3 regions of the Aureimonas sp. N4 genome follow, and region 3 is predicted to be linked to each of the others. Evidence: predicted binding sites of a transcription regulator. Region 3 holds the regulator's gene; each other region holds the start of a gene.

What was found. Region 3 encodes LexA, which represses DNA repair genes until DNA is damaged. Its sites were predicted from a motif close to TGTTCNNNNTGTGTTCNG; they were not measured.
Region 1: a site for LexA is predicted at 2,264-2,281, ahead of AUL28_RS09330 (putative DNA modification/repair radical SAM protein). Genes of this name have one in related genera too.
Region 2: a site for LexA is predicted at 1,927-1,944, ahead of AUL28_RS21490 (LexA family protein). Genes of this name have one in related genera too.

Annotation. Positions count from the first base shown of each region.
Region 1 covers NZ_BBWS01000030.1:14,807-20,903, reverse strand. The annotation lists gene AUL28_RS09350 (xanthine dehydrogenase family protein molybdopterin-binding subunit) at 1-49, shown strand, start outside; gene AUL28_RS09345 (FAD binding domain-containing protein) at 64-864, shown strand; gene AUL28_RS09340 (BA14K family protein) at 936-1,451, opposite strand; gene AUL28_RS09335 (BA14K family protein) at 1,653-2,078, opposite strand; gene AUL28_RS09330 (putative DNA modification/repair radical SAM protein) at 2,295-3,536, shown strand; gene AUL28_RS09325 (helix-turn-helix domain-containing protein) at 3,784-4,167, shown strand; gene AUL28_RS09320 (M20 aminoacylase family protein) at 4,250-5,416, opposite strand; gene AUL28_RS09315 (D-alanyl-D-alanine carboxypeptidase family protein) at 5,557-6,097, shown strand, end outside.
Region 2 covers NZ_BBWS01000064.1:606-6,702, reverse strand. The annotation lists gene AUL28_RS21495 (Y-family DNA polymerase) at 199-1,461, opposite strand; gene AUL28_RS21490 (LexA family protein) at 1,458-1,895, opposite strand; gene AUL28_RS21485 (DUF6456 domain-containing protein) at 2,142-2,798, shown strand; gene AUL28_RS21480 (hypothetical protein) at 2,791-2,982, shown strand; gene AUL28_RS21475 (hypothetical protein) at 3,092-3,499, shown strand; gene AUL28_RS21470 (helix-turn-helix domain-containing protein) at 4,104-4,331, opposite strand; gene AUL28_RS21465 (hypothetical protein) at 4,734-5,063, opposite strand; gene AUL28_RS21460 (hypothetical protein) at 5,086-5,274, shown strand; gene AUL28_RS21450 (HNH endonuclease) at 5,594-5,896, shown strand; gene AUL28_RS21445 (hypothetical protein) at 5,893-6,078, shown strand.
Region 3 covers NZ_BBWS01000042.1:82,056-92,525, forward strand. The annotation lists gene gltA (citrate synthase) at 1-1,065, opposite strand, end outside; gene gltX (glutamate--tRNA ligase) at 1,351-2,775, opposite strand; gene AUL28_RS13010 (ComEC/Rec2 family competence protein) at 3,016-5,181, shown strand; gene lexA (transcriptional repressor LexA) at 5,162-5,896, opposite strand; gene AUL28_RS13020 (molybdopterin molybdotransferase MoeA) at 5,968-7,179, opposite strand; gene moaC (cyclic pyranopterin monophosphate synthase MoaC) at 7,176-7,658, opposite strand; gene trpC (indole-3-glycerol phosphate synthase TrpC) at 7,655-8,464, opposite strand; gene trpD (anthranilate phosphoribosyltransferase) at 8,461-9,492, opposite strand; gene AUL28_RS13040 (SurA N-terminal domain-containing protein) at 9,489-10,470, opposite strand, start outside.

The DNA.
Region 1 (6,097 bases), on a different contig from region 3:
GCCCGAGAAGGTCTGGCGCGCGCTGCGCTCGGCCCAGGCGGCGAACTGAAGGGAGGAAGAGCCATGTACGAGACCCAGTATCATCGCGCGACCTCGCTCAGCGAAGCCGCTCAGCTTCTCTCGCAATCCGGCGAGGAGGCGAAATTCCTCGGCGGTGGCATGACGCTGATCCCGACCATGAAGGCGCGGCTCGCCGCGCCCTCAGCCCTGATCGACCTGCGCCATGTTCCGGAGATGAAAGGCATCACGGTCGAGGGCCGAAGCGTGCGCATCGGCGGCGGCGTCACGCATTTCGAGGTGGCGAACTCGGCCGCGATCGAGGCCGTGGCACCCGGTTTCACGGAACTCGCGCAACTGATCGGCGACCCGGCCGTGCGCCATATGGGCACGATCGGCGGCGTCTGCGCCAATTTCGACCCGGCGGCCGATTATCCCGCCGCGCTTCTCGCGCTGAACGGCACGATCGAAACCGATCGGGGCAAATATGCCGCCGACGACTTCTTCCTCGGCCTGTTCGAGACGGCGCTGGGTGACGGCGAGATCGTCAAGGGCGTGCGGTTCGAAGCGCCGGATGCCTCGGCCTACGAGAAGTTCCGCAACCCGGCCTCGCGCTATGCCATGTGCGGCGTCTATGTCGCCAAGCGCGGCGGCGATGTTCGCGTCGCGGTGACCGGCGCGGGCTCCAACGGGGCCTTCCGCTGGCACGAAGCGGAAGCGGCCCTGTCGGCCCGTTTCGAGCCGGAAGCGCTGGATGGCTTGAGCATGCCGGAGGGCGACATGATCGGCGATCTGCACGGCTCGTCGGAATACCGTGCGGCGCTGGTGCCCGTCGTCACCAAGCGGGCGGTGCGCAAGGCGCGCTGAAGCCGTCGAGCGAGGGACGTAATAGAAAGCGCCCGGTGATGAGCCGGGCGCTTTGAGCATGAGGGATGCGGCTACCAGATGTTGCAGCGATGGCGGTATCCGTCATTGCCGATATAGGTGTCGGTGCGCGCGTCGTAGGAGCGATATCGATCGAAACAGGCATCCACATGGGCCTGGCGCGTATTGGTGCCGTAATCGTCGTAATAGCGGGCCTGGCGTGGGCCGCGATACACGGGGCGGGCGGGCACCGTGTCTTCGTAGCTCGGCGGGGCCACGCCATAGGCCGGCCCGGAATAGGTCGGCTGCTGCGGCGCATAGTAGCGAGGCTGAGGCGCTGCCTGCGGCTGCGACAGGGCCGAGCCCAGAAGCGCGCCGGCTGCCAGACCGATGGCACCGCCCAGAAGCGCGTCGCCGGCATTGATCCGGTCATGATGGTGGCGGCGCGGCGCGGGATAGTAGCCGGGCGGCGGCGGGGGAGGAGGCGGCGCCCCAATATAGCCCGGCCCGTTGTCCCAAGCTTGGGCCTGCGCGGTGCCGAGGCTGGTGGCCAAGGTGCAGGCAGTAAGAACGGCAAGAAGAATGCGCATAATGGCGAACTCCAGAGCGACGGATGCGCCGCCCTTCAGGCTCCCCGGAGTCTCCGGGATGGCGAAGCGGCTGTCTTGCCATCCTGTGTAGCGTCCTCATCCTGAACGACGGCTGAATATCACTTTTTCATTTGTTCGCGTCCTGGCAAAAGAAAAGGGGCCAGCGCGCGCCGGCCCCTTCCTGTCCAAGATTTCATTCGCTCAGAGGCGGCAGATACGGCGCTCGCCCGCGCTGTTGGCGACATAGGTGTTGGTGCGCGGATCGTAGGTCTTGTAGCGCGCGGCGCAACGGGCAACCTGATCGCGCGTGACCACAGCGCCGCGAGTGGCGCTGCCGGCGGCGGCACCGGCCGCCGCGCCCGCCGCGAAGCCGAAGATGGCAGCGGCCGTGTTGTCGCGACGGTCGCGGTAATTGTCACGGTACCAGCGATTGTAGCGACGATCATCCCAGCGGCGGTAATCGCGGCGGTATTCCCGGCAATCGCGGGCGCCAGGGTTGCGGGCGCAGAAGCGCTCGACGAAGCGCTGGCGCTCGCGGAAGCTCTGAGCCTCGGCGGGGGCGGAGAATGTCACACTTCCGGTTCCCAGAACCACGACGGCCATCAGGGCCTGTGCGAATCGACGCATACGAAAAATCTCCCATGAAACATGCCAGCCGAACGGCGGGTCAGATCGGGCGAACGCCTGATGCGAAACAACCGTTCCAGCGGGCGGTGAAATGAAAGTTAGACTTACGGTTATGAACCTCGTCTGAACGGTCTGCGACCCCGCGTCACAGCGCGCCGCGGTGGAAAGTCGGAAGATCGGCTGGCTGGAACAGAGCAGGAACGCTATATCGTTTCAATGGCCAAGATGAGTGTGATGGACAAGCTCGCGATCCTCAGTGACGCGGCGAAATACGATGCATCCTGCGCGTCCAGCGGTTCGACCCGGCGCGACTCGCTGAAATCCGGCGGGATCGGCTCGACCGAGGGCTCGGGCATCTGTCACGCCTACGCTCCGGATGGGCGATGCATCTCGCTCCTGAAAATCCTCATGACGAATTTTTGCATCTACGACTGCGTCTACTGCGTGAACCGCTCGTCCTCCAATGTCGCGCGCGCGCGCTTCACGGTGGAGGAGGTGGTCAGCCTCACCATGTCCTTCTATCGGCGCAACTATATCGAGGGCCTGTTTCTCTCCTCCGGCATCATCCGCAACTCCGACCACACGATGGAGGAGATGGTGCGCATCGCACGCAAGCTGCGCATGGAGGAGAATTTCGCAGGCTATATCCATCTGAAGACCATCCCGGACGCGTCTCCCAAGCTGATCGAAGAGGCCGGCCTCTTCGCCGACCGCCTGTCGATCAATATCGAACTGCCAACCGATGTGGCCCTAGAGAGCTTCGCGCCCGAAAAGAAGCCGCGCGACATCCGTCGCTCCATGGGCCAACTCCGGCTGAAGATCGACGAGGCCAAGGGCGAGAAGGGCGACCGGATCAAACCGCCTCGTTTCGCGCCGGGCGGCCAATCGACGCAGATGATCGTCGGCGCCGATGGGGCGGATGACGAGGCGATCCTGACGCGCTCGGAAAATCTCTACGGGAACTATCGGCTGCGCCGTGTCTATTACTCCGCTTTCTCACCGATCCCCGATTCGTCCAGCCGCTTGCCTTTGAGCAAGCCACCTTTGATGCGGGAGCATCGCCTTTATCAGGCCGACTGGCTGATGCGCTTCTATGGGTTCGAGCGGGACGAGATCGTCTCGGGCGGCGAGGGCGGTATGCTCGATCTCCAGATCGACCCCAAGTTGGCTTGGGCGCTCAAGAACCGCGACCGTTTCCCGGTGGATGTCAACCGGGCCGAGCGGGAGATGCTGCTGCGCGTGCCCGGTCTTGGAACACGCTCGGTCGATGCGATCATCTCCTCGCGCCGCCACCGGCAACTTCGGCTGGATGACCTCGCGCGGTTGTCACGCTCGGTCGCGAAGTTCCGCCCCTTCGTGTCGGCGCTCGACTGGCATCCTGGCGGACGCCTCGATGACGACAAACTCCGTAGCCGTATGACCACATCGCCCTTGCCACGACAACTCTCGCTTTTTTGAAGCTTCCGGTTATCACGAAGCGATTAAGTATCTTTACGCTACGGCAGTCGTTTTGGCGCGCAAGGGTTGCAAAATCCTCGGTTTTGATCACAAATTCGTCAAGCTTACGGGACGAATGGGTTGGGTAGATTCGACGTGGGAAGGCAAATACGGCATAGGGGAGTGGAATGCCGTCTCTGTCCTCTGACCAGCAGGCTGCCCGCATATCGTGCAAGGCGTTCGAGGTTGGAGTAAAATGATGGTCGATATGCAATCTGGAGTTACCGAGTTGAAGGCCGAACGCGATCCGATCGATGTGCAAGTGGGAGCGCGCCTCCGGTTGATTCGGACGTCGCGTCGCGTCTCGCTGGAAGAGCTGGGCCGACGCATCGGCGTCACCTATCAACAGATCCAGAAATATGAGACCGGCGCCAACCGCATCAGCGCGAGCACGCTCTACCGCATCGCCAAGGCCTTCGAGACCAGCCCGATGTTCTTCTTCGAAGGCTTGGACGAGACCGAGGTCTCGCGCCCCGTGGCCAGCCGTGAGACGCTGCAATCCTCCATCGCGCTCGGCCGTATCCCGGATATCGAAGTGCGCCATCGTCTGCGCGCGCTGATCGAGGCGCTGGACCCCGAAGGCGGTCGCTGATCGCCTGAACGCTCCCTTCATTCATCAAAAAGCCGGCTCTAGAGCCGGCTTTTTCGTGGGCGCATCTCTCGTCGGCACGGCGTCAGGCCGGGAGCGGTAGCGCCTTCTGCGTGAGCGCCACCCAATAGGCCGCGCCGAAGGGCAGGGCCGCGTCTGCGAAATCGTAGCGGGGATGATGCAGCCCGGCGCTTGGCCCATTGCCGATGAAGACGAAAGCGCCCGGCCGCTGTTCCAGCATGAAGGAAAAGTCCTCGCCCCCCATCAGCGGCGCGACAGCCCGATTGACCGCTGCTTCTCCCACCAGTTCGGCGGCCACGTCGCCGCAGAACGCCGCCTTGGCGAAGTCGTTCACGGTCACCGGATAGTTCGGCGAGTAGATGTTTTCCGCCGTGAGGCCATGGGCCATGGCGATGCCGTCCGCGATCTCGCGAATGCGGGCCCAGGCGAAATCGCGCGTGGCCGTCATCAGCGAGCGCACCGTGCCCGAGACGCTGGCGCTTTCGGGAATGACGTTGTGCGCGAAGCCCGCGTGGAACTGCGTTACCGACACGACCAGCGAATCGAGGGGGTCGGTGTTGCGCGAGACGATCTGCTGCAGGGCCTGGACCAGAGCCGAGCCGGCGAGGATCGGATCGAGGGTCTGGTGCGGAATGGCGGCGTGGCCGCCCCGCCCGTGGAGCTTGACGCAGAATTCGTCGGTCGCCGCCATGATCGGGCCGGGACGCATGGCGAACTGCCCGACCGGCAGGCCCGGCAGATTGTGCATCCCGTAGACCTCGTCGATCGCGAAGCGCTCCAGAAGCCCGTCCTCGATCATGGCGCGCGCGCCCGCGCCGCCTTCCTCGGCCGGCTGAAACACGAAGACGACCGTGCCGGCGAAGCGCCGCGCGGCGCATAGTTCGCGCGCCGCGCCGAGCAGCATGGTCATATGCCCGTCATGGCCGCAGGCATGCATGGCGCCCGCGCGCACCGAGGCGTAGGGAACGCCGCTTTCCTCCACGATGGGCAGCGCGTCCATGTCGGCGCGCAGCGCAATGGTGCGGCCCGGCGCGCTGCCATGCGCGATGCCGACGACGCCGGTGCGCCCGATGCCCGTCACCACCTCGTCGCAGCCGAATTCGCGCAGTTTCTGCGCCACGAAGGCGGCCGTGTCATGGACCTCGTAGAGAAGTTCGGGCATGGCGTGGAGCGTCTGCCGCCAGATGGCGAGATCGGAGGCGGCGTGGCGGAGGCTCTGCGAAACGGGCATGGGAAGTTCCGGGGGATGCCATAGAATGGCGACAAATGAACCTTCTTAAAACGTTCGACCTATCCTGCCATGAGTCGGGTGCAGGTGCGAAGGGGTTCGAAGGCTCCGTTTCGCAGGTTCAGCGGAAAGAGAGGACGAGGATGCGGGCCAAGGCTCAGCTGCGGAGTTTCGTTCTGGCCGCCCTGATGGCGGCCGCGCCGCTTGCCGGGGCAGTTGAGGCCGCCAATTCAATCGCCATCGACGTGGCGACGGGCAAGGTTCTGTCGCAGAGCAATGCCACGCAGCGTTGGTATCCGGCCTCCACCACCAAGCTGATGACGGCCTATGTCGCGCTGAAGGCGCTGGAAGAGGGCACCGTCCAGCTCGACACGCCCATTGTGATGACGCGCGACGCCGCGCGCCAGGCTCCGTCGAAGATGGGTTTCCCGCCGGGCTCCGTCATGCGCCTCGACACCGCGCTGCGCATGATGCTGGTGAAGTCGGCCAATGACGTGGCCTATGCGATCGCCCAATCCTTGGGTGGCGGCTCGGCCGAAGTGTTCGTGGGCGCGATGAACCGCGCCGCCGCCGACCTTGGGATGCAGGACACGCATTTCATCAACCCCAACGGCCTGCCGGGCGACGGTCAATATTCCAGCGCCAAGGATCTAGGCATTCTGGGCGTTGCGATCCGCCGGCAGT
Region 2 (6,097 bases), on a different contig from region 3:
GTGATCGTAGAAGCTCCATTATCACGAGCTCGACGGGTGATATGCGAGGCAAGTCGGTCACGGGCCAGTTCCTATGGGGTGGTCTAAGAAATGTAGGACTGAGTCTTACAAAATGCAAGAGCACTGCATCGCGAGCTGATAAAGCGGCATGCACATTCGTGATGATTGACTTTGGCGGCTAACGCCTTGATAGGCGGCTCACCGCGCGATGGGTATCTCAGCCAATCGAGTTGTCCAAGCCGGGCTCTTCATCGCCCGCTTCGTGTCGAACGATCGTGCGCCGATCCCCGCCGTCCCGAGCGCCAGCGTCTCGCGTCCATAGCGGGAGTTCACCGCGTCCATGACCGACATCAGGTCCGCGCCTCGGCTGTCAGTTGCGGCGAAGAGGTCCGTCTGCTCCCGGCCGATGTCGCACAGGTCTTCCAACATTACACCGCACTTCGTGTAGACGCCGCCCTCCTGCCACATGCTCTCCACCATGCGGGACGCCCAGCGCACGATGACGCGCGTGTCGTTGGTTGGCGGCGAGAGGCGGCAGGAACGCTGCGCGGAGGGCGCGTTCGCCTTGCGGCCGTTTCCATGCGCAAAGCCGATCAGCCGGCCGGCCACCGACCCCTGCTCGCGAATCTTCTCGGCCGCGCGCGCCGCGCGCCGCGCCATCGCCTCGCGCAAATCCTCGATCGTCGTGACCGGCTCGCCGAACATGCGCGTGACGGCTGTCGCTTGGCGCTTCTCGGGCTCGATGACCAACTGATCGTCGCCGACGCCATTCAGTTCGCGCACGAGCCGCTCCAGCACCACCGTGCCGACGCTGCGCGCTTGATGCGGGTCCATGGCCGCGAGATCGGCCGTGGTGCGAATGCCGAGCGGCGCGAGGCGCTCCGACAGCGCGCGGCCGATGCCCCAGACCTCGGACACGGGCCAATTGCGAAACAGATGCCGGCGCAGGTCGACGTCGTGCAGATCAATGACGCCGCCGAACACCTTCTCGCCCGCCTTGGCGAGGCCGTTGGCGACCTTGGACAGGGTGCGCGTGGGGCCGAGCCCGATGCGCGTCGGCAGGCCGGTGTCGCGCTTGACCTTGGCGATGACTGCGAGGGCGGTCGCGGTGTCACCCAGCCCGTCCGCGCGCACAGGCAGACGGAACCAGCTTTCGTCGATGGAATAGATTTCGATCTGGTCGGAGAACTCGGAGAGGACCGCGTTGAAGCGGCGGTTCATGTCCGAATAAAGCTCATAGTTCGAAGAGCGCAGGGCAAAGCCGTGCCGCTTGATCAGTTCGCGCATCTTGAAGACAGGTGCGCCCATCTTCACGCCGAAGGCCTTCGCCTCGGCCGAGCGTGCGATGGCGCAATGGTCGCCGTTGGATAGGACGAGGACCGGCACGCCGCGCAGGGTCGGATCGAAGACGCGCTCGCTCGACACATAGAAGTTCTCGACGTCCACCAGCGCCCAGGTCATCGCTGATAGTCCCGCACCCCGGCGCGCACGACGCCCCAGATTTCCACGGTCTCGTCGCAGATGCAGAGGGGATAGCTCATGCGCGCGTTGCGCGGTTCGAGATAGCCGACGCCCTGGCGGATCACGAGCTGGCGGCAGACGAAGCCGCCCTCGACGATGGCGATCACGATCGAGCCGTTGCGCGCCTTCGCGTCTCGATCGACGACGACAATGTCCTGATCGTTGATCCCGGCGTCCGTCATGCTGGAGCCGGAGATGCGGAAGACGAAGGCGGCCGCGCGGTCGAGGCGCAGAAGCTCGATCAGGGATAGCGCATCGTCTTGCCAATCCTGCGCGGGCGAAGGGAAGCCGGCGCCGGCCGATGCCACGATCCGCAGCCGGAAGCCGGGCGGGACGGCGGTGAGGGGAACAGGATGGTTGGTGTTGGGGAGCATGCGTGATCCTGCCGGCGATTCGGTTCGTAAACCGAACATAACGGGAACAGCTTGCTTGGGAATAGATACCTTATGCCGCTGTGGATTGTGGGAGGCAAGTGTTGCTTGGTCGCAGCCGAAAAGCGCGAATCGCCTGTGAACTAGGAAAGAAAGCCGACGATCTGCTTTGATTATCGCAAAGGGCTGCCCCATAATGTGCGGGCATTACCCGACGGGCCGGCTCCAGTGCCGAGGAGCAAGGCCAGCATGCCTGACAAGACCCCCGCCGAATTCACCCCCGGCCACACGCAGACCGTTGATGCCTGGACCGATGGCCGAAACCACCGGATCGCTTGTGGCTCGTTCGCCAAGCTCCCGTTTGCGGGCTACCGCGAGCGCGCCCGGCAGCCCGTGCAGTTCCGCAATCTCGGCGTCGATATTCGCATGGCCGAGGTGGACAATCCGGCCTTCACGAAAGCCGCGCGCGAGAGCGCGGACAATCCGCGCACCGTCACGGCCGCGCGCAACTCCAACGAAAGCCCGCTGGTGCGGCTGGAGCACATGGGATCGATCGACGCGCGACAGGCGCGCGCCGGGCACATGTTCCGCCAGCTTTACGAGCGCATGATGGGCGGGCAGCGCTCACCCTCCTTCCTGCAAATCCGCGTCGATGGCGGATCGGCACCCGATACGTTCACGGAAAGCCGGGGCCGGGCGTCGAGCCAGTTGCGGGCGATCTCGGAGGAGATGACGCCCGACGATTATGCCGTGGTGCGGTTCGTCTGCGGGGAAGGCCGCTCGCTTCGAGAACTCGACAAGACGCTCGGCGTGCGCAAGGGCGGCGGCAAGCTGCGCCTCGTGGCCGCGCTAGACAAGCTGTCGGACGTGTTGGGGCTTGGGAAGCCGAAGGCGAAGGATGGCTAAGTCGCTCACCCCCGCTGGCGTGTCGCCCGAAATGCTCCACGAGATGGCCCGGCGCGTAGAGCGCCTGACGGTCTCCCGCCGCGATCCGGAGGCCTTTTTCGTGGAGCGGTCCGAGATCGCCGACGCCTTGCGCAAAGAGGCGTGGAAAGCGGAGCGTGAGGCGCGCGAAACCCCAAGAGCATAAGTGAAGCGACCCGTCTCCCAACACGCCACAAGAAGCGTCCTCAGGCAGCGAAAGGCTCAGTCAAGCGCCTCAACCTAAGATAGATAATAATCCAACAGGAGCGTGTGTAATGACGAGCATCGGAAATCTGCTACAAAATCGCTCATCGAGCACCGAGAAGGTTAGAGTATTTGCAGATCGCGCCAAAATGATAACCTCCATCGCCGAAATCTATTCGCGAGGAGGTTATAGGATGAAGCCGACAACCCATGCGATCTTCACCACCGGTAAAGCTCTGAAGCCGGAGACCCAGGAGGAAAGGTCGAAGCTCAACGGAACGCTCTCGCTCGCCGACTTGAATGAATATCGGGCCAACAGCGGGCTCAAAACGACCTTGTCCCAAATCGACTTCGACACGCTGCTCAAGCGAACCGAAGGTCACTTCGAAAATTTCACGGCCGATGCGACGATGAACTATCGACGCAACCTATACCTCAGGGACATGAGCGAGGATTTCACCCCAAACGGTCGCTCATAAGGGCACTGCTTCGATAGATGCCATGCAACTTTGCAACCAAAAGCCCGTTCCCAAACGCAGTATGGTTTAGCGCTTGACAGGCGGGGTCGCTAAGAGCATAAAAGACCCATGGTCGGAAGAAGCGCGCAAAACGCCTCTCCGGCCTTTTTCATGTCCAATTGACGGTTTGTGGCGCGCCGGAAGCGCCCGATCAGCTTGCCGGCCGGGATGGTCCCGTCGGCGAGACGCCCGGCCTGGCGGTTGATGCGCCGGGGAGACGGACCCGGCACGGTCCTGTCTCCCCCTACGCACCCACCCGGCATTGAAGCGGCAATGTGCGACATGGCTTTCGGTTCCCACAGTCGGGACGGACCCGGCTTGCCCCACGCACCTTCCCGGCTTCCTGCGTGTTCGGCGAATTAAGCAAGCCGGCGCGCACGCCGCGCCCATAGGCGGGTAGAAGCGCGACAGTTCGCCCGAACGGGCAGCAGGATCAGGACGGCGAGTGTGGTGGCGAGCACCTCTCGCTGATGAGGGCCTAGCGGGGTTCAATCGCGACAGCCCGAGGCGAGGAGTTACGGCTGGGATCGTATCCCACCGTCCTGAGCGATATGCGGCCGTGAGGTTACCCGTCTACGCCGGACATCCGCGCGTCCCACGGGTCCAAGCGGTGATAGACAGCGGAGCAGGCGAGCGCGATGGAACGCGGTATCTCAACCGGACGCCCGTCCTCGCGCCTTTGGCCGCGCTCGTAGTTCTCGACTGTCGGCTTCGAAATGCCGAGTTCTTCGGCGGCTTTGGCCTGGCTGTATCCCATCATGGTGCGCCATGCCTTGAAGTCGTCGGAGGTCATGATAATCTTCCTTGCAGAAGGGGGTGAGGAAGCTTTCCCTTCGGTTGGGGCCGGCATTCGCGCCGGCCCCTCTCGGCTTAGCTCCAGGTCAGTGTCAGGCGCCAACCAAACAGACTGATCCGAAGCGTTACCTTCCGAAGTTTCACATTCCTCACCCCCTTTCACCTTGCGGGGCCTTATCGCCCCGCCTGATCTTTGTATCGTACTGTGTACGACATTGCAATCGAATTTTTCGTACTAAGTACGACTTTGTGTTGCCCTGATGGAATGTCCAGAGGGCGCATAGGTGAAAGCGGGCATCCGTCATCTGGAGGCGTTTCCTAGATGGCGTGACTGACACCCTTCCGGTTTCGCGGCGAGTGACGCTACTCGGATCGCGCGGGACGGCTCGCTCTCACCTATTCAGCCCTCATAAAGATAGAGAGAATGCCCTTTGAACGGGTATGGGGAGATCCATTGCACAATTGCGCGGAGCTGATCGATCCGGCCGTGCTCCGAAAGAGATTGGCCTAGAACGTGCAGCGCTGCCGAATTCGGATCGTGGGCGAACGTTGTGCATCGAGGCGCCAAGTCAAACAGGCCGTCATCCCATACGATAGGGATGACGTAGAAGCGGGTTTCCGAGACGAGGTCCATAGGATTTCCTATCCAAGTTGATTCGACTTTCGGAAGGTGGCCCCTGACCGATTGTTCTATCTCGGCGAAACGCAGCCCGTCCGCTTCGGCAGCCAAGGTCTTCTCGTTTGGAGGTGGCGTGGACTATCGTGAAAACGAGATCGCGGTGCTGTCGGCCAGCATCGTTGCCTTCCTGAGCAAGGAAGGCGCGGACATCGAGATCAAGCTGGCGGCCCTGAAGGCGGCTACGTCTACGATCGACGCGGCTATCAGCGCGAAGGCGCAGCTGGTCGCACTTCAAAGCATCCTCGCCGGTCCTCGGCGCTAAACGTCCCGAACTGGAGGCAGCATGACGCGTCAACCGAAGACGGCGCAAATGCGCGCTCGCCTTCGCGCGATGGTGCGCCGGGCTGCGATCCGCATGGCGATGCGCTGGTCTGTGCGGTCGGCGCGCATTGAAGACGGAGCGCTGGTCGTGTTGGCGTTGCCGGCTCGACTGTCCTTCGCCGAGCGGTGCGAGATCGGCACTGCATTCGGGCGCGCAGTCGGTGCGCTGCCTGCGCGGAATGTCTCCATTCTGATGCTTCCCGAAGGCGCATCGACACATGTAGCCCCGAGCGCGAGGGGGTGAGATGGCCAAGGTTCGAATGCTTCGCCCTTCCATCCCCACGATGGACGCGCGGATCGCCAAGCCTCCGCCGAAGGAGGCAGACCCGCACTACCAGACGCCCGAACATCGCGAATGGCGGCTTGCGGTGATGCGGCGCGCCAAGTGGCGCTGCCAGCATCCGGGCTGCTCGGTCAGCTATCCCGACCGCCTCTTCGCGGACCACATCGTGGAGCTTCGCGACGGTGGCACGCCCTTCGATCCCGAGAACGGGCAGGCGCTCTGCGGGGCGCACCACAGCAAGAAGACGGCTCAAGCGAGGGCGGAAAGGGCGAAGCGATGAACGAGACTGTCAGGCTGATCCTCGAGGCGACGCTCGAAGAACTCAAGGCGGCGAAGCGGAACGGGGAACATAAAGCGGCCAGTCTGCATCGCGACGCCGCAAGGATTGATGCTGAGGTGGCCGAAGTTCAGAAGCGGATCGACGACATCTGCGCCACCCTCGCTTCCGAGCCCGCCGCATGAAACGAACCCGCTTCGGGAA
Region 3 (10,470 bases):
CTCGATGAAATACTCGTCGTGCAACGCGATATGCTCGAGTTCCATGGCGACTTCGAGCAGCGGATCGTCCTTAATGCCGAGTTCGTTCAGAACTTCGTGGCACGTCTGCTGCATGATCTTGGCGCGCGGATCGTAATTCTTGTAGACCCGGTGACCGAAGCCCATGAGGCGGAACGGATCGTTCTTGTCCTTCGCGCGAGCGATGAACTCGGGAATTCGATCCTTGGAGCCGATCTCTGCCAGCATGTTGAGCGCGGCTTCGTTGGCGCCGCCGTGAGCGGGCCCCCAAAGGCAGGCGATGCCAGCTGCGATGCAGGCGAACGGATTGGCACCCGACGAGCCGGCAAGACGAACCGTCGAGGTCGATGCGTTCTGCTCGTGGTCGGCATGCAGAATGAAAATGCGGTCCATCGCTTTCGCAAGAACCGGGTTGATCTGATACGGCTCGCAGGGAACCGCGAAGCACATGTGAAGGAAGTTTTCCGCGTAGGACAGATCGTTGCGCGGATAAACGAACGGCTGGCCGATATGGTACTTGTAGGCCATGGCGGCGAGCGTCGGGGTCTTCGCGATCATGCGGATCGACGCGACCATCCGCTGATGCGGATCGGTGATGTCGGTGGAGTCGTGATAGAAAGCGGAGAGAGCGCCAACCGAACCGACCATGACGGCCATCGGATGCGCGTCGCGGCGGAAGCCCGTATAGAAGCGGGACATCTGCTCGTGCACCATGGTGTGGCGCGTCACGTGGTAGACGAAGTCGGCTCGCTCGCTCGCGGTCGGCAGTTCGCCGTAGAGGAGGAGATAGCAAGTCTCCAGGAAGTCACCGCGTTCCGCGAGCTGATCGATCGGATAGCCGCGATGCAGAAGCACGCCTTCGTCACCATCGATATAGGTGATCTTCGACTCGCAGGACGCCGTCGAAGTGAAGCCCGGATCGTAAGTGAACAGGCCCGTGTTCTTATAGAGGGACGCGATGTCGACCACATCGGGTCCGATGGTTCCTGATCGGAGCGTCAGCTCCGCGCTCTTGTCTCCAAGGGCCAGTTTCGCCGATTGATTCATGCGTTACCCCTTCTGCACGAGCTCAGGCGCCCATGGCCGCTCCTGCGGCGAACGCCAGCTTCGTGCGAATGCGTATCGGAAAGGTGGTTAAGGAACAAGTTTCTGGAGGAAAGCATTTTTGCGCCGCAACACCCGCTCCAGCTCGACGTCGAACGTCCACGCCTTCGAAGAGGCCTCGCGAAGACGAACGATTCAGTTCGCCCTCGCGTCAAAAGCGGTTTGAAAGAGGAGCTTCGGCGTTCATCTCTTTCGAAGGCAGGCCTTTAGCGCCCTGTTGTAGTCGCCTTACGCCGACACCTGGTCCTGAAGTCGTCCGAGCGTTTCCTCACGCCCGAGGACGGCCAGGACGTCATACACGCCCGGGGATGTGGAACGGCCCGTGAGGGCGGCGCGAAGGGGCTGGGCGATCTTTCCAAGTTTCAGTCCCGACGATTCGGCAAATCCCTTGATCGCGACTTCCAAGGGGGCGGCGGACCAGTCGGTCACCTCATTCAAGACAGGCAAGAGATCACGCAGAATGTCGCGTCCGCCATTGGCAAGAATGTCGGCTGCCTTCTCATCCAGCGAAAGCGGGCGCTGGGCAAAGAGATAGGCCGAACTTTCGGTCAGCTCCACCAGCGTCTTGGCTCGCTCCTTCAGCCCGGCCATGGCCGCGCCGAGCCGCGCGCGAACGGTCGCATCGTCCTGCTGACGCAGAATATCGCCATTCGGCAGATGGTCGCGTTCCACCATCAGTGTCTCGACGAGATCATCGTCCGACGAGCCGCGAATCCAATGGCCGTTGATCGCATCCAGCTTGGCGAAATCAAAGCGAGCGGCGCCCTTGTTGATGTCGGCCGTATCGAACCACGAGATCATGTTCTCGATCGACATCACCTCATCGTCGCCATGGCTCCAGCCGAGGCGCACGAGATAATTGAGAAGTGCTTTCGGCAGGTAGCCCATCCCGCGATAGGCATCGACACCCAAAGCGCCGTGCCGCTTCGAGAGCTTGGCGCCGTCCGCACCATGAATGAGCGGAATATGCGCCATGATGGGCACGTCCCAGCCCATCGCCTGATAGATCAGGGTCTGACGTCCGGCATTCGTCAGGTGATCGTCGCCGCGAATGATATGCGTCACGCCCATGTCGTGATCGTCCACGACGACGGCGTGCATATAGGTGGGGGTGCCATCCGAGCGGAGCAGGATGAAATCATCCAAATCCTTGTTCGGAAAACGAACGTCTCCCTGAACCACATCGCGAACCAAGGTCTCGCCGTCTTGCGGCGCCTTGATGCGGATCACCGGAGCAACGCCGGCGGGGGCCTCCGAGGGGTCGCGGTCGCGCCAGCGGCCATCGTAGCGCGGCGGGCGCTTTTCGGCTTTCGCCTTCTCGCGCATTTCATCGAGCTCGGCGGGGGAAGCGTAACAATAATAAGCCTTGCCAGCGGCGACCAGTTCTTCCGCCACCTCGCGATGCCGGGCAGCGCGAGCAAACTGCGACACAGGCTCACCATCGGCTTTCAGGCCGAGCCAGTCGAGACCTTCGATGATCGCCTGAACCGCCGCGTCCGTTGAGCGCTCGCGGTCCGTATCCTCGATCCGCAGCAGCATCGTGCCACCCATGCGCCGGGCATAGAGCCAGTTGAACAGGGCCGTTCTCGCGCCGCCGATGTGAAGGAAGCCTGTCGGCGAGGGGGCGAAACGTGTCACCACGCGGTCGGTCATTCGTCTGCCTTTGAGAGCGGGGCGCGACTCGCCGCAGGCCCCGGTTGGGATGCGCCTGTCCGGACAGACCGGGCTGCGCTTTCGTTCTCCGGTGTGTAACATACGCCTAGAAGGACTCAAGGCGGAGCGCCCGTGCCGGCTTCAACGCCTGATGCACCGATGCCATCGACATCGGATCTGCGGATCGACAAGCCGGGTGGGCGCTCCGAGCAGAGATGGGGGCGCAGCCGCAATTCTTTGTTGCGCCTGAAAGCCTGGCTGGCCGATCAAATCCAGATCGAGCAAGAGCAGCGCTCGTCTTTCGCGTTCCTTCCGATCGGGACCATGCTGGCGATCGGTTTGATCTATGGATGCGGCTGGCGCCCCTTTGTCTGGCTCGCGCCCGCCCTTCTTGCGCTGTGCTGGCTTGCTTCGAGGGTCTTCGAGGCTAAGCCTTTCATGCGGTCGCTGCTTCTCCTGCCTCTTGGCTTCGGTTTGGGGCTGGGTGCGGGATGGGTGGAACTGACCACGACACAAACGGTCATGTTGTCTGGGAATGCCACGACACGCATTATCGGCGTAGTGACTCTGCGGGAACAGAACGATCGCGGGCGCTATCGATACACGATCGATGTCGAGCGAACGGAGCGGCCGACCCTTTCGCGTCCGCCGCAACGCGTTCGCGTTCTCGTATCGAGCCGACACGAGCCCTTGCCCATCGGAGCCCGCTACGCCGGGCTGGTGCGGCTAAGTCCGCCAGCAGGGCCAGCCTTTCCCGGCGCTTATGATTTTGCCTTCACGCCGTTTTTCGATGGTACGAGCGCGTTCGGCTATTCCTTGGGCCCTCCCAAGGTCTCCGAAGAGGAGGAGGCGGTACCCAGCGGCCTGATGGGCCAAGTCGCAAGCCTTCGTCTTGCGATCGGCGAACGCATCCGCGCCGTGTTGCCAGACGAACGGGGAGCCGTCGCGGCGGCCTTGATCAATGGCGAACGGGCCGGCATCCCCAAGGACGTCGAAGACGCGCTCCGTGCGACGGGTCTTGCCCATGTCCTCTCGATTTCCGGGTTCCACATGGCACTGGTCGCGGGCATGACCATGGTCGTTGTGCGAGGCGCGGCTGCCGCTTTTCCGGCCATCGCCCTTCGATGGCAGACGAGGAAGATCGGCGCGGTCCTGGCCTTGGGGGTCACCGGCTTCTACTTCCTATTGGCCGGGGACAATGCCGCCACCGAACGCTCCTTCATCATGATCGCCATCATGCTGGGCGCGGTTCTGGTGGATCGGCCTGCACTGACAATCCGCAACGTCGGTATGGCAGCGATGGCGGTGATGCTGATCTCTCCGCACGCCCTAATGACCGCTACATTTCAAATGTCTTTCGCAGCAACCGCCGCTCTCGTGGGTGCATACGGCGCATACTCTCGCTGGTCGAACCAGTCCGACGGTAAGGCAAGCGATCACGCTCGCTTTCGAACACTCGCGCTTTTGCTTCTCGGCGCGTTTCTGTCATCCCTGATCGCGGGTGCGGCGACCGCACCCTATGCGGTCTATCATTTTCAGCGAGCCGCTCCATTCGGCCTCGTGGCCAATGTTCTGGCGACGCCGATCTTTTCGTTCTGGATCATGCCGCTCGCTCTGGCTTCGGTCTGCCTGATGCCCTTTGGTTGGGAAAGCATGGCGCTGCATCCCATCGGTTGGGGGCTGGACGTCGTATTCTGGCTGGCGAAAGGCCTGGCTGAAGAATTACCGGACTACGCCGTGGGCCAGATCGGCCTCGCAAGCCTTCTCAGCCTCACTATGGCTTTGCTCGTCCTGTCGTTTTGCCAGAGCGCGATGCGCTGGCTCTTCGTTTTGCCATTGACGCTCGGCTGGGTGTTGATCCCACCGACCAATCGACCCGAGCTTCTGATTGCGGAGGATGCTCGGGATATCGCGGTGATCGGCCAGGATGGATCGACCATTGATCTGCGCAAGCGGCCCAATCGCTTCATCCACGATCAATGGCAACGCGCATTTCAACTTCGATTGCCACCGTCTCGTACCCCTCGGAAGCAGTTCGAATGTTCAGGCGATATCTGCCGCGCGACATCGCGGTCAGGCCTCCGCATCGCATGGAGCGACAAACTGGAACGTATGGGAGAGCTTTGCGACAGTGCCGACATCGCCGTGATGGCGCGAGCGCCCCGCATGACGTCGTGCCGTTCCGGCGCGAAGCTCGTCACGCTTCGCACTCTCCGGCAGACCGGCGCTCTTTTGCTTCCCTCCGCAAACGGAGCGCAATGGACCCTTCAACCCTCGATCGCTCGGCCCTTCAACGAATGGAACGTGCATCGATCGGCCCCATGGCCGGAAAGCGAAAGGCGAAACCAGCGCTCCGAACCCGGGCAGGTCGGGTTACCTCATCGTTCTAGTGATAGCGCCGAATGAGCCCGACAAGACGCCCTTGAACCTTGACCCGGCCCGCTTCCAAAACACGCGTCTCATAGGCAGGATTGGCGGCTTCCAATTCCACGACGGAGCCTCGCCGACGAAAGCGCTTGAGCGTCGCCTCTTCGTCGTCGATCAGAGCCACGACGATCTCGCCCGCTGTCGCCGTCTCAGAACGCTGGATCAGAACCGTGTCTCCGTCCAGAATGCCCGCATCGACCATCGAATCGCCTTTGACGTCCAAGGCGTAGTGTTCACCGGAGCCGAACATCTCGACCGGGAGGGCGATGGACCGGCTGTTTTGTTGGATCGCAGAAATGGGAACGCCTGCAGCAATGCGTCCCATGACCGGTACGGGCATCGAATCATTGGCCGGTTCCGCTCTCGCCAGGACCGGCTCGATTCCGGCACGCTTCGGAAGAGGGATCACTTGCCGCGAGATCGACGCTTCCGACGCCGTCGGTACCGCCAAACCGCCGTTCGAATCCTTGCCACTCAGGGAGTCCGGCAGGCGCAGGACTTCCAAAGCCCGAGCCCGATTGGGGAGACGCCGGATAAAGCCCCGTTCCTCCAAGGCGGTGATGAGACGATGGATTCCCGATTTGGATTTCAGATCCAGGGCCTCCTTCATCTCGTCGAAGGAGGGAGGAATTCCGACCGATTGCAAACGGTCATGAATGAAAAGAAGCAATTCATGCTGCTTGCGGGTCAACATCGCGCGAATCCGGACAAAACAAAACCTGAACAAACCCTATCTGTTCTGTTTGTGTTCTGCAAGGAACTCCATCACGTCAATCGAACGAACTCGCAGGTTTCTCCCGGCTGGGCGGCGGCGGCATGAGGGGGACGAACCAAAAGGGCATCGGCGGTCGCGAAGACACTCAGAAGCGAGGAGTCCTGCCGAGCAAGCGGCATGAGGACCGTTCGTCCGTCGTCGTCTTGTTGGATCGTTGCGCGCATGAAGTCCGCCCGATGGTCATTCTCGAAAACGGCCGCACCGAGTGTTCCGGTTTCGTATCGGACGCGAGACGGGCGCCCGGCGAGACGTTCCACGAGCGGCCGGAGAAACAATTCCGCCGTTACGAGGCTCGACGCCGGGTTGCCGGGCAGGCCCAGGAATCGCATCCCCTCATGGCGACCTGCCATCAGGGGTTTTCCCGGTCGCATGGCGACCTTCCAGAAATCCAGTTCGACACCGCACTCCCGCAGGACCGGCGCAACAAGATCATGATCACCGACCGAAGCTCCGCCGATGGTCACGAAAACGTCGATTCCCTCGGCTCTGGCATTCTCGAAAACCTGTCGCAAGGCCGCTCGATCGTCGGGGACGATGCCATAGGAGATGGCGTCGCCACCCGCCGCGTCCACGATGGCCGCGATACCGAAACCGTTTGACGCGACGATCTGCGAGGGACCAGGGCGCGTGCCGGGCCAGACCAGTTCGCTGCCCGTCATGACGATCGCGATCCGGGGGCGAGCGCGAACGGGCACAAAATCGTATCCGGCGCTTGCCGCGAGAGCGATGGAAGCAGGGCGCAAAACGACCCCATCCGCTAGAACGGGCTTACCTGCTTGGAAGTCATTGCCGGCAGGGCGGATATGGCGTCCCGGCTGCACAGGCTCCAGCACGATGACAGTCGAAGGGTCGGGACGTTCTGTGTTTTCCTGGATTACGACGGCATCTGCCCCTGCGGGTACAGGAGCACCGGTAAAGATCCGTACGGCCTGATTTGCCGAGACCGTCCCCTCGAAGGCTGCGCCGGCAGCCGCTTCGCCAATAACGCGAAGTTCCGTTGCCGCAGAGCGCAGATCGTCGGCACGAACGGCGTATCCATCCATGGCGGAGGCATCGAAGGCCGGTTGCGTCAGCCGAGCCACGAGATCGCCCGCCAGACGCCGACCGGCCAGAGCGTCGAGCCCGACCTGCTCGATACGCCGAACGGGTTCGGCGTCCGTCAGCAACCTCGCCAAAGCCTCTTCGACTGGAAGGAGGCTCACTCGGCGCTCCACGCACCCGATCGGCCGCCGGCTTTTTCCAACAACCGGATAGCGCTGATGGTCATGCTGCGATCCACCGCCTTCGCCATATCGTAGATCGTGAGGCAAGCCACCGAAACGGCTGTCAACGCCTCCATCTCGATTCCGGTCTTGCCACTCACGCGGCAAGTCGCGGTGACGCGAATGCCGGGAAGAGCCGGTTCGAACTCCAGTTCGACCGACACCTTCTCCAACATCAGGGGATGGCAGAGAGGGATCAGATCATGGGTCTTCTTCGCGCCCATGATTCCGGCGATACGCGCGATCGCCGTGACATCGCCCTTCTTGAGGCTGCCTTCTCGAATCAGATCGAGCGTTTCGGCCTTCATCAGCACGAGCCCTTCGGCGCGAGCCGTTCGGATCGTTTCGGCCTTCTCGCCGACATCCACCATATGGGCGGAGCCATCGGCGGCGAGATGCGTCAGGGATGGTTCGCTCATGCGCTATGAGAATCTCCGCCAAACAGCAACCTGCGCGTCGCCGCCTCGACATCGTCGTGCCGCATCAGGCTCTCGCCCACGAGGAAGGTCCGAATGCCGGACGCGGCCAGCCGAACGCAGTCCTCATGACCATTGATCGCGCTTTCACCGACGACGATCCGGTCAGCGGGAACGATGCGCGCCAGTCGCTCGCTCGTCCCGATATCGGTTTCGAAGGTCCGCAGATTGCGATTGTTGACGCCAAACAGCGACGATCGGAGCTTGAGCGCCCGTTCGGCCTCCGTCTCGTCATGCACTTCCAGCAACACATCGAGACCGAGTTCGATCGCGGCGCACTCCAGTTCGTTGGCCAGCGCATCGTCCACGGCAGCGAGAATGATCAGAATAGCGTCCGCTCCCCAGGCGCGAGCCTGCGCCACCTGATAGGTATCGAACAGAAAGTCCTTGCGAAGCGCGGGCAGGGCGGTCGCACCTCGTGCCGCCGTCAGATATTCTGGGGCACCTTGAAAGGACGGAGCGTCGGTCAAAACACTGAGACACGCGGCGCCCGCGCGCTCATACGCCTGCGCGATCGATACCGGCTCGAAATCAGGTCGGATGAGCCCTTTGGAGGGGCTCGCCTTTTTCACTTCCGCGATCAGCGCGAACTGACCGAGCGAATGCTTGCGCCGCAGCGCATCGGCAAAGCCCCGAGTCGGCGGCAGGTCACGAATGACGCTTTCAAGAGCGGACAGGGACATCACGCGCTTCGCGTCAGCGATCTCTTCGCGCTTGTAGGTTTCGATCCTTTTGAGAATGTCGGTCACGACGGTCTTCTCCCGATCTCTTGTGAGGTTGTCACGAGCCGGGCCAGCGCTTCAGCCGCTCGCCCTTCGGCGAGTGAGGCTTTCGCCATTGCGACCCCCTGGTCCAGACTTGACGCCTTATCGGCGACGACCAGAGCACCGGCAGCATTGAGCAGCACGATGTCCCGATAGGCGCTGGGCTCGTTGGCCAGAACACGGCGAAGCGCTTCGGCATTATGTGCCGCATCGCCGCCGATGAGGTCCGAGGTGGGATGGAGCGCGAGCCCCGCGTCTTCGGGCGTCAGTTCCCATTCGCGGATCGAGCCATGTTCCAAACTGGCGACATGCGTGCGACCGCAAACCGTCATCTCATCCAGACCCTCCCCGTGGACGACCCAGGCTTTCTCGGCCCCCAACGCGTTCAAGGCCTCCGCAAGGGGGCGAACCCATTCACGGGAATAGACCCCCAACAGGAGCCTTTTGACGCCGGCCGGATTCGCCAAAGGACCGAGCAGGTTGAAGATCGTGCGGGTTCCGAGTTCCACGCGGCTGGGGCCCACAAAGCGCATAGCCGCATGATGCGTGGGCGCGAACATGAAGCCTAAGCCGGCGGTGGAAATGACCTCTCCGATCTGATCCGGAGAGAGATCGACATTGACACCCAGCGCCGCCAGCACATCCGCCGAACCCGACCTGGAGGACAGCGCCCGGTTGCCATGCTTGGCGACCGTCAGGCCGCAACCTGCAACGACGAAGGCCGCGCAGGTCGAGACATTGTAGGTTCCCGCGTGATCGCCGCCCGTCCCCACGATGTCGATCGCATCGCCAGGGGCCTCCACCGGGAGCATGTTGGCACGCATGACGTCCACCGCGCCGGCGATCTCGTCCACGACCTCGCCACGCACCCGCAGCGCCATTAGGAACCCACCGATCTGCGAGGGCGTCGCTTCTCCCGACATCAGGATCGAGAAGGCCTCCCGCGCTTCCGCCCGGTTGAGCGCCTCACCGGCTGCGACCTTGGTCAGAAGCGGCTTCATTCCTGCGCTCATCGAACGCTCGCCTTCGCCTGCTGAATCACGGCTTGATTATAGGTCACATCTACCCCGCTCTGGAGCGAGACGATGTAGCTCTGTTCGAGATCGCCCCGAAGCGCTTGGCTCAATCCGGTCTTCGTGGTCTGCGCGACGGAGGCCGCGGGGTCAGCCGGCGGCGCCACTTCGGACACCTGGAGAACCAGAACTTGCCCGGAATCCTTCGCAGGTGTGGAGGCAACGAACCCTTGCGGCCCGGAGAAGGCTGCGCGCATCCCCGCTTCGCCCAGAACGGGCAGGGCGGACTGCCGCGTCACGGCCGAGGCCGTCTGAAGAGACAGTCCCTCGACTTCCGCCATGTCGCCGAAGGACTGGCCCTTGCGAACACGCTCGGCCAGAGACTGGCCGCGATCGACCGCCATCTGGACCGCCTCGTCCTGCTTCCAGTCCGCTGTTACGCGGGCGCGAACTTCATCCAGCGGACGCTCCCGCGAAGGGATGACTTCGCCTGGTGCCAGGAAAACGTAGCTGTTTCCATCGAAATTGACCGGCGGAATATCGTTGCCTTCGTCACCCGTGAAGACAGCACCCAAGACTTGCTGGGAGCCAGGGATCGTGTCGAGCTTCGTGCCGTCCTGCCTCACCCCTTCCCGCGATACGGGCGGCACCGACACCACCTTCAAGCCCGCCTGTTCGGCGGCCTCAGCGAGCGGAGCCCCACTTTGCAGGGCATCCGACATCGTGTTGTAGGCGCTTGTGATACGCGCATTGGTCGCATCGCGGGCGAGACTCTGGCGGATGTCCGCTCTGACATCATCCAGCGGACGCACGACCTCCGGCTCGACCGCAGTGACGTTCAGAATCACGGGTCCGAACGGACCCTCCACGACCCCGGTCGGGACACCCACCTGAGCGCCGAAGGCGGCATCCGCGAGCGTCGCGTTCCCAAGAGCCGCACGACCGATCGTTCCGAGATCGGCCACTTCGCGCCCTGCC